Regions from separate parts of the Cytobacillus sp. Hm23 genome, predicted to be linked through region 1. Evidence: riboswitches for the same ligand, from Rfam matches in the RefSeq annotation. Region 1 holds a riboswitch; each other region holds the start of a gene.
The links. Region 1 has a riboswitch for thiamine pyrophosphate ahead of tenI (thiazole tautomerase TenI). Riboswitches for the same ligand answer to the same signal wherever they lie in the genome.
Positions count from the first base shown of each region.

Region 2: another riboswitch for thiamine pyrophosphate. It lies ahead of thiC (phosphomethylpyrimidine synthase ThiC); the one in region 1 lies ahead of tenI (thiazole tautomerase TenI).
Region 3: another riboswitch for thiamine pyrophosphate. It lies ahead of tenA (thiaminase II); the one in region 1 lies ahead of tenI (thiazole tautomerase TenI).

Region 1 is NZ_JBPXRQ010000070.1:8,439-13,276, reverse strand. Features, by position in the region: gene ACSVDA_RS23835 (FixH family protein) at 1-298, shown strand, start outside; gene ACSVDA_RS23830 (hypothetical protein) at 477-683, shown strand; gene ACSVDA_RS23825 (YbjQ family protein) at 664-978, shown strand; TPP riboswitch at 1,241-1,347, shown strand; gene tenI (thiazole tautomerase TenI) at 1,743-2,360, shown strand; gene thiO (glycine oxidase ThiO) at 2,357-3,466, shown strand; gene thiS (sulfur carrier protein ThiS) at 3,501-3,839, shown strand; gene ACSVDA_RS23805 (thiazole synthase) at 3,841-4,608, shown strand; gene ACSVDA_RS23800 (thiazole biosynthesis adenylyltransferase ThiF) at 4,605-4,838, shown strand, end outside.
Region 2 is NZ_JBPXRQ010000026.1:45,622-50,459, forward strand. Features, by position in the region: gene ACSVDA_RS16105 (hypothetical protein) at 27-194, shown strand; gene thiC (phosphomethylpyrimidine synthase ThiC) at 286-2,052, opposite strand; TPP riboswitch at 2,229-2,343, opposite strand; gene ACSVDA_RS16115 (DUF1798 family protein) at 2,421-2,789, opposite strand; gene ACSVDA_RS16120 (hypothetical protein) at 2,897-3,106, opposite strand; gene recU (Holliday junction resolvase RecU) at 3,773-4,372, shown strand; gene ACSVDA_RS16130 (transglycosylase domain-containing protein) at 4,413-4,838, shown strand, end outside.
Region 3 is NZ_JBPXRQ010000064.1:2,749-7,586, forward strand. Features, by position in the region: gene ACSVDA_RS23325 (ABC transporter ATP-binding protein) at 1-829, opposite strand, end outside; gene ACSVDA_RS23330 (ECF transporter S component) at 844-1,425, opposite strand; gene tenA (thiaminase II) at 1,573-2,256, opposite strand; TPP riboswitch at 2,510-2,616, opposite strand; gene ACSVDA_RS23340 (purine/pyrimidine permease) at 2,724-4,010, opposite strand; gene ACSVDA_RS23345 (hypothetical protein) at 4,506-4,838, opposite strand, start outside.

The DNA.
Region 1 (4,838 bases):
TGGCGAAGGGCTCAAAATTCATTTAATGTCGATGGATAATGTGAAATTAAATACTGAAGTAGCATTAATCGCTCACCTCCAGTTAGATAATAGCCCATTATCCAAAGCTGAGGTTCAGTTTGAAGTTTGGCAGGACGGTCAAGAAAAGCATGATTATATTGACGCTATTGAAGGTAATGCAGGAGAATATAAGGTGCAAAAAACCTTTGAAACCATCGGTGAATATAATGTGACTGTCCATATGAAAAAGGATGAGCTTCATGACCATATAGAAGAAACAATTCAAGTAATAGAATAACACGTTGAGTAGGCTATAAACGAATGGTTTGTAGCCTTTTCTATTCCCAACGATTTCACAGCATGAAAACATTGGGGGATTGACACTAAATATTTATTTGAACTTTTTTATAGGTTTGTGCGTACTATGTTTGATTGGGATTTTATTTAGAGTTTATGCGCTATGAGGTGGTGACAATTTGATTACAACAACAAAGTATGTGTTAGTTTTCATTATTGTTTGTTTTCAACTTCTCGGATATGTCTACCTATTTATCAATATGAAAATAGCTCTACTTCTTTTAGGTAGCGCATTTGTAATTTTTTTGTTGTTATTTACTTTGTTATTTATTGAACGTTTAAAAGAGAAAAAGGAGGAAGATCAAGATGATCTTAGTAACTACTGATTTTGTCCCAGGGAAAGAGATTAAACAATTAATAGGATTTGTTAAAGGAAATACTGTGCAAACGAAGCATATTGGTAAAGATATCATGGCAGGTCTTAAGACACTTGTTGGAGGAGAAATTAAAGAATATACAGAAGTCATGAATGAGGCTCGGCAGCGGGCGATTAGCAGGATGGTAGAAGATGCAAAAAGTAAAGGGGCGAATGCTATTATATGTTTACGCTTAGAAACCTCTAATGTTATGACAGGTGCCTCTGAAATCATTGCATTCGGAACAGCTGTAGTAGTTGAATAGTTTGTTTATTTCGTCAAATTGTTGCTTTTAATAAATTAGCACAGTTTCATGAGGGTTTATGAACTAAAGTTCAGGACATCTCTTTTTCTCGAAAGACTATAAAAAATTTTATAACTTGTAAAAAGCTGAGAGTCATGTTATTCACTTAACTGTCATATATATTAATTGAGAAATCTAGTACATGTGTTATACTATGAAAAGAAATAACTAAAGGCTCTCTTCGGAAACTTTGTAGTGAACTATGAGATAGTCTAACTAAATATATTAACACTAGGGGAGTCTGATTGAAGACTGAGATGGAATCTTGTTTCCAGACCCTTTGAACCTGATCTGGCTGACACCAGCGTAGGGAAGTGGACAACATGTGATAATGACTTTGCCTTCATGCTTAATTTATGAATTAGGTATGAGACATATTATTCATGAATTGGATTAATAACGTCAAATATTCATGCATTCGATACATGTAAACCCACTCTTACGCAAGAGTGGGTTTTTTAGTTGCTTATGTTTATGACTGTTGCAGGTTACATGTACATCTCAATATTGTTATTTTCCTATTTGACGATCGCGTCTTTTGAGATAGGGCACTAATTATAGTATGTGGGTAATTCTCAATATCGATGAGCCGTTTGGATTGCTGAGTAAATTTAAAGTTGGTACATCCCTCATCTTTATAAGTGCGACTGTTTATTAGTGAGTAATGTCTAGAGCTGAAAAAATAAGCTCAAATACTTGATTAAATTAATTTACAAGGAGGTCTTATGGCAAACAAAGAGCTACATATTATTTCAACTGGGACACAATCAATCAACACGTTTGTTTCGATTATTAGTGAGATTCATCCTTTTGCAAATGCTATACACTTACGTGAAAAACAAATGTCAGCGAGAGACTTATATCAAACGATCAATCAACTAATACAACAAAGTGTACCACTTAATAAAATAGTCATAAATGACCGAATTGATGTTGCTTCAGTTGCTGAAGTAGGTGGTGTTCAGCTAGCATATCATAGCTTATCAGTAGGCGATGTTAAAAGGGTATTTCCAAAGCTTCGCATAGGGAAGTCTGTTCATTCATTAGAAGAGGCTGTTGAAGCAGAACTGCAAGGGGCTGACTATGTGATGTATGGTCATATTTATCCTACCTCCTCTAAAAAAGGAGTGATAGCTAAAGGGGTTGATAGTGTCAAAGAATTTAAAAAACAGCTATCGATACCTTTAATTGCCATTGGAGGAATTAAACCATTTCATATTCCTGAACTGATAGATAGGGGAGTAGATGGAGTGGCAGTATTGTCAGGCGTATTATTAGCCCAAACGCCTATAGAAGCAATAAAAGATTATTCAAAAATGTTATCGAAAGAGATGATTACATGAAGAAAACGTATGATGCCATCGTTATTGGTGGGGGCATAAATGGTGGCTCAATCGCTTATCATCTAGCAAAGCGAGGGCACCATGTGCTGGTCATTGAGAAAGATCAATTAGGTAGTAAATCTTCTGGTGCTGCTGCAGGGATGTTAGCAGCTCAAGCGGAATTAACTGAGGATGGGCCACTATTTCAATTAGCTAAAAAAAGCAGGAGCATGTTTCCTACAACGATCGAGGAATTAGAAAGCAAATCGAACGTCCATATTGGATATGTGAACAAAGGAATGCTCAAGATTGCAATAAGTGAAGAAGAGGAGCAGCAATTAAAACACATTATTCAATTGCAAAAAAATATTGGGGAACAAACTGAATATTTAACATCTGAAGAAGTAAGAGCATATGAACCTTCACTGTCTTCAATTGTCAGAGGAGCTATGAGTATACCTAAAGATGGTCAAGTATCTGCTTATGATTTAACGATTGCATTTTTTAGGGCAGCAAGGGTGTTAGGAGCTACAATCAAAGAGGAAACGAATGTTTATTCATTAATCATAAAAAACAATAAAATCCAAGGTGTTGTTACAAACGAGGGTGAATTCCATTCCGAACGGATTATTGTAGCTAGCGGGGCTTGGACGGACATGGTTGTCAAGCAAGCTGGGTTGTCATTGCCTAGCTATCCAGTAAAAGGGGAATGTTTATCTGTCAAGACTGACAAACCTTTGTTAACACAAACAATCTTTTCTCACCATTGTTACCTAGTTCCAAAAAAGGGTGGAAGAATAATTATTGGAGCAACAATGTACCCAAATACATTCAATACGACAGTATCTACGGGTTCCATTTGTAGTCTAATAGAAAAAGCTTCGATTATTTTACCAGAAATCATCAACACTCAATTTGAAAAAGCATGGTCAGGCATTCGTCCTCAAACGTATGATGGTATGCCTTTGTTAGGGGAGCATCCACATGTGAAGGGCTTAATTATAGCTACAGGGCATTATCGTAACGGGATTTTGCTAGCCCCTATAACTGGCAGTGTTACTGCTGATTTGGTTGAAGGAATCGACCTTGATCATGAGTTAATGCAGCATTTTCGAATTGATCGTTAAATGCTTTGTTTTTTAAATGTAGTTTTTTTTCCGTATGCTTTGTTATTCAGATATACAGCTAACTTACGGAAACAGATTGGATTTTGTACGCAAATCAACAACGGTTTTAGAAAATAAGAAAATAACAATCTATGATTGGACAAATGTTGTTAAAGAAAGGAGTGTGAGAATGAAGTTATTTATTAATGGTGATCGGGTTGATGTTCCTGATACTTTAGAAAATATATCAGATGTACTCCACCACTTCGAGCTTGAGGATAACATTGTTATTGTTGAAATAAACTCTACTATTTTACAAAAGCAGGATCATAAAGATACACAAGTAAATGATAATGACAAAATTGAGATTGTACATTTTGTAGGAGGAGGTTAATATGTTAAAAATTGGACCATATGAATTTTCATCACGTTTATTTTTAGGAACAGGTAAATATTCTAGTTTTGAGGTACAAAAGGAAGCTGTTGATGTATCGAATACAGAGGTGTTAACTTTTGCAGTTCGAAGAATGAATATTTATGAAAAAAGTCAACCTAATTTTTTAGAACAGTTAGACGTTAGTAAATATAAGTTATTACCAAATACGGCTGGCGCAGCAACGGCTGAAGAAGCTGTTCGTATTGCAAAGCTAGCAAAAGCTTCTGGTCTTTGTGATATGATAAAAGTAGAAGTAATTGGAGATTCAAAAACGTTGCTACCAGATCCAATAGAAACGTTTAAAGCATCTGAACAATTACTTGAGGAAGGCTTTATTGTCTTGCCTTATACGTCTGATGATGTCGTACTAGCAAGGAAATTACAGGAGTTAGGCTGTCATGCAATTATGCCAGGTGCATCACCGATCGGCTCTGGACAAGGTATTATTAATCCGTTAAATTTAAGCTTTATTATTGAACAGGCTACGGTTCCAGTAATCGTAGATGCAGGAATCGGTAGTCCGACAGATGCAAGCTTAGCAATGGAGTTAGGTGCTGACGGCGTATTGTTGAATACAGCAATATCTGGTGCAAATGACCCGGTTAAGATGGCACAAGCAATGAAGCTGGCGATTGATGCAGGACGGTTAGGGTATGAGGCGGGGCGTATACCAAAAAAACGATATGCTACTGCTAGCAGTCCGATGGAAGGAATGAGCATTGGTTGAGTGAACGTTATTCACGACAACAATTATTTTTACCGATTGGCGAAACAGGTCAACAAAAAATCTCTAACAAGCATGTACTCATTATTGGGGCTGGAGCATTAGGAACAGGCAATGCTGAAGCCCTCGTGCGAGCAGGGGTTGGAAAATTAACAATCGTTGATAGAGATTATGTTGAATGGAGCAATTTACAAAGACAACAACTTTATAGTGAAATAGATGCACAAGAGAGA
Region 2 (4,838 bases), on a different contig from region 1:
AAAACTATACATAGGAGGAATTAAGGATGGGTCGTGGTAAGCATTTTAATCATAAACGGAAAGGTTATAAAAACACCAAACATAAATTCGGACAAAATGTAGCAGCAAAACATAAAGAAGAAGCAGAATTTGCAATCGAAACAGTAGCTACGAGGAAAGATCGTCCAGTTTCAATTCACGTGGAAAAAGAATAAGTTTTGTTAGAAATAGTCTGTTAATGAAAGTTCATAGTAAAAACAAATGAGAAGTAAGCGCTATTCGCCTACTTCTCACTATATAGAAGATTTAGCCGTATATATTAGAGCCTGTTTGCGTAAATTCCTCTGCCTTTTGCTTCATTCCTTCTTCTATCACTACAGACTCATTTTTACCTTGGTCTTTTGCCATATCTCGAATATCTTGAGATATTCTCATTGAACAAAACTTAGGCCCACACATTGAGCAAAAATGGGCTGTTTTAGCACCTTCGGCAGGCAATGTTTCATCGTGATATTCACGTGCTCGCTCTGGGTCTAACGAAAGGTTAAATTGATCGTGCCACCTAAACTCAAAGCGTGCCTTAGAAAGTGCATCATCTCGATTTTGAGCACCAGGATGTCCTTTCGCAAGATCTGCTGCATGGGCAGCAATTTTGTAAGCAATAACTCCTTCGCGAACATCTTCTTTGTTCGGTAAGCCTAGGTGTTCTTTAGGTGTTACATAGCATAGCATCGCCGTTCCAAACCAGCCTATCATTGCAGCACCTATTGCAGAAGTAATATGATCATAGCCAGGTGCAATGTCTGTCGTTAATGGTCCTAGTGTGTAAAATGGCGCATCGTGACAAACTTCTTGTTGTTTATCCACATTTTCTTTTATAAGGTGCATCGGAACATGACCAGGTCCTTCAATCATCACTTGAACATCATGCTTCCAAGCAATTTTCGTTAATTCACCCAATGTTTCCAATTCAGCAAACTGCGCTTCATCATTCGCATCAGCAATGGAACCTGGACGGAGACCATCTCCTAAAGAAACTGATATATCATATGTTTTTAAGATTTCACAAATATCTTCAAAATGAGTATATAGAAAGTTTTCTTCATGATGTGCTAAACACCACTGCGCTAAAATGGAACCACCTCTAGAAACAATTCCTGTAGTACGCTTTGCAGTCATTGGTATATATCTCAAAAGTACCCCTGCATGAATCGTAAAGTAATCTACACCTTGTTCAGCCTGCTCAATTAATGTGTCACGATATACTTCCCACGTTAAGTCTTCCGCAATGCCATTTACTTTTTCAAGCGCTTGATAAATAGGAACTGTACCGACTGGAACTGGTGCATTTCTAATTATCCATTCTCTCGTTGTATGTATATTTTTCCCTGTAGACAAGTCCATCATCGTATCTGCACCCCAACGAATAGCCCATGTCATTTTTTCTACTTCCTCATCGATGGATGACGAGACGGCCGAATTGCCAATATTCGCATTAATTTTCACGTGGAAGTTTTTACCTATAATCATCGGTTCACTTTCTGGATGATTAATATTTGCTGGAATGATCGCACGTCCACTAGCTACTTCATCTCGTACAAACTCTGGGCTCATATTTTCACGTATAGCAATAAATTCCATTTCAGGGGTTATTATACCCTTTCTTGCATAATGCAATTGTGTAACGCATCCGCCACTTTTTGCTCGTAGAGGCTGCTTGTTAATATGTGGAAATTGTTCAAGATTTGAACGAGGATCTGATTCTAAATATCCATTATCCTCTGGCTGTATTTCACGGCCTTCATACTGTTCTACATCATTTCGTTTATTAATCCAGTCATCTCGTAGCTTTGGAAGACCTTTTCGTATGTCGACAGCATATGCAACGTCTGTATACGGTCCACTCGTATCGTATACTCTCACAGGTTCATTTTCTTCCTCGCCAAAAGTGCCACTAGTAGGGTGAAGCTCAATTTCTCTCATCGGAACTTTTACGCCAGCTTGGTGCCCTTGTACATAAACCTTCTTGCTACAAGGAAATGTCATATTTTGTGCAATACTTTCTTTTGTCATTGAAAATTCCTCCTCAATAATATGAATGAATCAACTGTCAGATAGTCGGTCTGAATGAAGTATACATCTTCCAACTATCTTATGAAATTGCTAACCCATACCAACTAAAAAAGGGTTCTCAAAATTGAGAACCCTTTTGTTGAAAGTAATTTATGACATAGCTAAAGTAATAATAAGCTGGTCGAATTCTACTTCCCTACGCTGGTATGAGCCAGATCAGGTTCTAAGAGTCAAAGAACTTTACCGCGCTCTTCTCTCAGTCCAAGCTATTGGACCCCCCTAGTAGTGAACATATGTTGTTATCGTTAATACTATAACACAATTAATATTGTTGTGAATAGAGAAAAAAGAAATTATACAATTTATTATTATTTTTCTTTAAGTTCACTTATCATCGCATTCAATAAATAATCAACTGATTGATGAAGGTTTAACAAACGCTTCCCCTTACCTTCATTATAAAAAGCTTGAACAGACAATGTTTGTAAATTTTCAATAGTCGATTCAATTTGCAATGGATAAATATATTTAGGGTTTTGTTCATTAATCCATTGCAAAGCACTGATTTTCCACATATCAAGAATTTTATTAACTTCATTAGCAAACGGATATACCTCACGATAAAAATCAACTTCAACATGAGTAAGCTCTTTTCTTTGCTCCAGTATATCTATGCATTTATTATTAAATGTCTTTAACATATTTGTTAATTTTATTAATTTTTCGTAATTTTCCATATTATTTTCTCCAATTAATCTACTTAAGTTTCCAGTATTATTATATCAATTCAATGGATTGATTGAAAGGATAGCGAGGGTATCTTTTGCTGAATTTCTTTGTGGGATTAGAGTGCAATGTCGATGATGTTATGGTCATATATATTTTCTATTTTATGAAGGTTATTTGATATAGTTTTAATATTCCTTTGTTGTTGCTCAACATATATACCTATGTGTTCTTCAACATGATTAACTAGCTTTTGATCTATTAATTCAAGATAGTCAAGCAATTCATCAAACACCGAATTCTGCAATTCTTTATTGGTCAATTCCATTTATTTTCTTCCTCCTCGTCAGTATATTTAACTTACTTACAATCATTGAACTAAACATATCTTCCTTTGACTTATACGTTATAGTTTCGTGATGTTAAGCTCTACACCTCCACGATTGACAAAACTAGAAGTAATTCAACAAAGAAAGTCGACAATTTTATATTTGCAACAATTCGACAACGCAGTTCGCATGAAAATAGCAGGATTGTTTACACTAATTGTTAGGAGGTGTTTTAGTTGGCCAAAAATAAAAACAAACAGCAGCAAAATACGCGAGAAAATAAACAGAAAGCAACGGGATATGGTAACCCAAAACTAGAAGGCCCTAATAAACCTGCTACTTAACTTGAAACTAAGAGATGAGGGCTAGCCTTCCCTCATCTTAATATATTACGTGTGAATCACCTCAAATACATGTCCTCATAGTACACTCTCCAATAGTTTACCTCACTCAAAAATTATATTTGTAACATTTTTATACGTTCATTCGTCTAATTGTTTGAGGCTAAATAACGTGTAACAAGAAGTTTATCACTTGCCATAACTTAAAAAAACACCTATACTTTTTTTTTAACATCATTATGATGACACTTTGTTAAAATCGTTACAATGTAGTTTTATTATTTGTTATGATAGTTGGTGAAGTTAGGTGAGGAGGATGAATCAGTGATTCGCTATCCGAATGGTAAATTATATAAAGAAAATCAAAATAAAGATACTAATACCGCTAAAAAAGCTTCATACAGTAATCGTGGTATGACTTTGGAAGAGGATATTAATGACTCTAATAATTATTATTTACTACACAATATAGCGGTTATTCACAAAAAGCCAACGCCAGTTCAAATCGTACAAGTTGACTATCCGAAAAGAAGTGCTGCTGTTATTAAAGAAGCGTATTTTAAGCAAGCTTCAACTACTGACTATAATGGTATTTACAAAGGTAGGTATATAGATTTTGAAGCTAAAGAAACTAGAAACAAAACATCATTCCCTTTGCAAAACTTTCACGACCATCAAATTAAACATATGCGTGATGTAATAAATCATAATGGATTGTGTTTTGTCATTTTACGATTTACTAAAAATGAGCAGATCTTTCTGCTAGAAGCTACCCACCTGTTAAGTTTTTGGGACCGTATGAAAAAAGGAGATAGAAAATCAATAACAAAACAAGAGATAGTGGATTTAGGTCATGATGTCCCGCTAGGCTATAAGCCCCGTATTGACTATCTTAACATATTAGATAATATTTATTTCTCATAACTATGCTACGAATTATTAAGTTGAAAGGTAGGAATACCACATGGCAAGTCAATCACAGTCAAGAACAGCACGTAAACAAGCTGAACGTAACCATAAAAGTAAACAAAAACCTAAAAAAAGTATCTTTCAATTTATTAAGAAACTTATTTTAGTATTTTTTACGTTAGGTATTATTGGTGCTATTGTTGGAGCAATCGCCTTTTATGTAATCATTAAAGATGTACCTCCATTAGATGAACAAGCATTTCAAGCCTCATTCTCTTCAAAGGTATTTGATAAAGATGGCAATGAATTTGCTGAGCTTGGGATAGAGAAACGCACGTATGTAAAATATAACGAAATTCCAACAGTACTTCAAGATGCATTTCTAGCCGTTGAAGACGCTCGTTTTCTTGAACATCATGGAATTGACCCCATTCGAATAGGTGGAGCTGTTCTTGCTAATATTACAGAAGGCTTCGGTGCT
Region 3 (4,838 bases), on a different contig from region 1:
CAATTTTTACATTTTTTCCACGATACCCTTTGAATTGTGAAACGCTAACAAATGATTCTTCCAAAACAGGTACAGTAGGAATTTGCTTTGTTGTTCTGTCAATATAGTCATGCCAGGCATCAGGATACCATATACCTTGGTCAATTAGCTCTTGTTTATATGTAGACAGCACATACTCTTTAGGACCATCTGCCACGATTTCTCCATGTTCATTAAACAAAATAATTCGTTCGATAAAATCTAATACATGGTCAATATTATGTTCAACGACGATAACCGTTTTGTCACGGCTCACATCTTTTATCGTATCCCATATTTGTTTCGTCCCTTTTGGGTCAAGCATAGCCGTCGGCTCATCTAAAAATAAAACTTCAGGTTGAAGGGCCATCACTGAAGCAATCGCTAAGCGTTGCTTCATTCCTCCTGATAACGTTTGTATTGATGTATGGAGGTCATCTACTTCAAGCTTTACCATATTTACATATTCGCGAATTTTTTCGGGCATATCCTTCCGCTTAACCCTCAAATTTTCCAACACAAATGCAATTTCTTCATCAACGAAAGGCATACAAAATTGCGTGTCTGGATCTTGAAAAACATATCCCCAAGATTCCGGTGTAATAATTTCATCAGCTTTAATAGGTACTTCAATCGAATTTGGAATGATTCCTGATAACACTTGCAAAAGCGTAGATTTACCGCATCCCGAAGGGCCTAGAATTAATACTTTTTCCCCTTCATAAAAAGAAGAGGAGACATCTTTAAATAATAAAGATGCACTCCCAGTAAACTTTAAGCGTAAATTTTTCACACTTGTGATTTCTTGCATGTATAACACCTCAACTACTTATCCAACGCATCATAGTCTTCTTTTGATGCAGGACGAACTAAATTTGTAACACCAGTTGCTTCCAAAGCCTTAACGAGATAATATGCAAAAACACCAGCTATTATAATCCCACTGATTACTCGGAATCCAATGAATAATGTTAAATTCCAAGCTGCTAGATCACCAATATACCCTTTGTAATAATCCATCCCTATTGATGCTACTGCTGATGCAGCACCTGCAAGTGAAGCAATTAAGATATCATAGCGTTTATAACGTGCTGCTGCAAATATTAGTTCTGCAGCTAATCCTTGTAACAACCCATATAGCATTACTTCTAATCCGTATTCAGATCCCATGATAAATTCACCCGATGCAGCTGCCATTTCAGCAATAATTGCCACACCAGCTTTACGAATAACCAAAAAGGCAACAGTTGCTGCTATAAACCACATTCCATATGCAAGCTGATCTACTTGTAACCCAAATGCGCCTATCGTTTCATAGAATGTTCCCCATAATTTGTATACGATTCCAAATACGATTGCAATGACTATTGTAACTAAAATATCAGTTAATTTTAAACCTTTGTTCATAGTTATTTCCTCCTATCTTTAATATCAATCAAAAACGCTCTAAGTTGTTTTCCAAAATTACAAGCCAAAAACGAAATTTTTGCGATTGTCATCGTTTTATATTAGATAAGAGACCTCAGCAAGATTTTCCCACCTGTCTAACATGCTTTATTTGGATGTTGACATTGCTGAAACAGGCCAGGTTTCTTGTGTATATGCCATCTCCCAAAACATTAGTTCATATTGACTACTAATGATAAAGTGCTCCTGCATTTTTTCTCTATCAGCTTCTGTTACTTGATCAGCAATGTCATCAAGCAAATCGATGACTTCTTCAACTAATTTGCGGAACCAATCACCACCATATGTTTGAATCCATTGTTGGTATATAGGTTCAGTTGGATTTGCATGAACAAGCTGCTCTCCAATCTCATAATATAACCAGTAGCATGGTAACAAAGCAGCAATCGTGTCGCCTATATGCCCAGTATGTGCTGCACGATACATATGAGAAGTGTATGCATATGCTGTTGGTGCTGGTTTAAAATTAGCTTTTTCTTCTTCGGTGATACCTAGCTGAACCATAAAGTTCTTATGAAGAGATAACTCAGCTTCATTCGTACCGATCGCGTGAGATGCCATTTGGCTCACTATTTTTAGATCAGTTGCTTGTGATGCTGCTAATGTTTGCACTCTTGCAAAATGACTTAAGTAATAAGAATCTTGTAGAACATAATAGCGAAAGCGATCCAATGATAATGTCCCATCTGCAAGCTCTTTCACAAATGGATGATCAAAGCTCTTCTGCCAAATTTGGTCTGCTTCTTCTCTAATTTTTTTGGAAAACTTCATGATAAATTCCACCCTTCTTTTATAACATTCGCTTCACTAAGAGTAAGTCACCCTTATGATACAAAAGATGAAGTGGAAAATTTCTTGACAGCATATTGCCTATCCTTGTCTTTGTTTTCGTATATAACAAAACATGTTTATAATAAATAGTAAAAGTTCATGAATAAATAGCTTTGTTATAAAGTCATTAGAAAACAAAAACCACTCTACAATAGAGTGGAATTAGACGAATTGGAAAGTATTATCCAATATGTTTGTCATCAATCCACTTCCCTACGCTAGCATTAACTAGATCAGGTATAAGGGTTAAGGCAGCAAAGCCCCTCTCAGCAAACGTGATTTGCACCCCTAGTGGTAAGCGATATTTAATTTCACATACAACCTTACTATACTTTTATTATTTCCACAAGCAAAAGATTCCTACATACTTACTTCAATATTTTCCCTTTTATCCAAGATGATATAAATTAATATGACACGGAAGTTTGTTTTTTTATAACTTGATCTAAAGTAATACATATAACTGTACCTACTACTAATCCGTTATTTATAATTGGTCTTAACATAGATGGAAGTTCATTTATTGCTTGTCCAGGAATAAACAATAAACCAATGCCAACCAATAATGAAAACCCGATAATAAAATATTCTCTATCTCCTAATTGTGTAGATTGGTAATCTTTTAAAGCTAAACCAATCATGATAGTAAATGGGTAGAATAAAATTGCATAGCCGACTGGTTCGGGAATCATAGCAGCATATGTAGTAAACATTGGAATGAAACTAAGTAATATAATAAATACATTTCCTAAAATAAATGGTAAGCGATTAATTATTTTGGTCATTGCAATAAATCCCGCTGATCCAGAAATTGGTACACTGCCTATTGCAGAAAAAATACCACTTAACCATTGGATTATCCCCATAACAAAGCTGGCTTTATTGTAGTTTACAGCTTCATAATTTTTTGTATGTTCTTGTAGCTCTTTTTCTACAACATAAATCGAGGCTAGCATATTTGTTAATAATAGTAAGCCTATCATAATGGAAGTAATAATCATACCGCTATTAAATTGTGGCATTCCCCAAGCAAAAATCTGTGGTACTGAAATACCATTTGTAGTTGGCGGAATACTTTTTCCTAGCCGAAGCACAGCAAACAGCAGTGATCCAATGAGTAAACTTAGTAATACAGAATATCTTCGAAGAAATGGGACACGACTTTTTGCCAATAATATCGTGATAATTAAAACACAAACCGCAGGAATAGCAACTGAAAAGTCTACTGAATCTTGTTTATACCCTACTCCAAAAATACCGTTCATAAATGAACCACTTAGTTGTGCAACTAATAATAATAAATAAGTTCCAGTGACAATTGGAGTAAACAGCTTCTTCAAATGATTGATCAATTTAAAAATGGCTAATAAGATAAATAAAACTCCGCTTAGTATCATCCCCATTTCAAGCTGTTGTAAACCCTCATATGTACCAAGATTTCCAGCTTCAACAATACTTGCATAAACGATAAACACACCCCACCATAATCCTGCTGGACCTTCCATAATCGGTAAACGATGACCTAATACTGCTTGTAATAGACCTGAAAGACCTAAAACGAATAAAGTTCTTTGTAGTAATGTAGCGATTTCTGCTTGGGGTAACCCAAAGGAATTTCCAATAACTATAGGAGCCACAACACTTGTTGTAATTATAAAAATCATCCATTGTAATGATGAAAATAATAACCTCATAAAAAACCTCCATCCTATCATATATATTCAATTCAGGAAATTGTTAGTATAATTACTCATATTAACATACATTCAATTTGCCACAATACATGGAATCATCTAAATGTTGATCTATATCATTAAATCTTGATCATGTGCAACATTTCTAACTTCGAAAAGAAATAATAATAACGCTAACCAATTGAGGTTAGCGTTATAAAATATTAAATCGTTTTTTCTATTTCCATAAGTATGATCATATATTTTAGGATGTATTAGCACTAATTGTTGCTTTTCCTAATAAGAGCAAAATACGATTATTCTAACGTTCGGAGATCTTCCTTAGACTATAACAAATAAACTCCAGTTAACGTGAAAAAAATGGACAGTATGAAGAGGCTTATGAAGCCTCAAAAATTGTAAAAATAGAAAAGATACTTCGAACGCTAGGTTTAAACGTGCTTACATATTAGAACGAAAAGCATGCGAAAACAGTCTCACGAACAGAGCCTATATTTAAGGTGTCTTATCTTTATTTACCTTTGCTCCATACGCTGTTACATATATAAGTGGAATGATTATTTGAGCAAAAGGTTCTGGTTTGCTAAATAAGGCAGAGAGGAATCCGAAATTACTGCTATCATGGTTCGGCTTTTGTTCATAGTTATTCACACCATTAGACGTAAACAGTGGAGTAAGCAAATATAGATTTCTCGCATTAGTATTTTCAATGATACCCTCAAAAATCTTTCCATACTTCGTTACAACCTTTACTTCCTCGTTTAATAGTTCATTCGCAAAAACAGCAGCTTCCGTTTTATTTACAGGATGATACCATTTTTCTTCTAC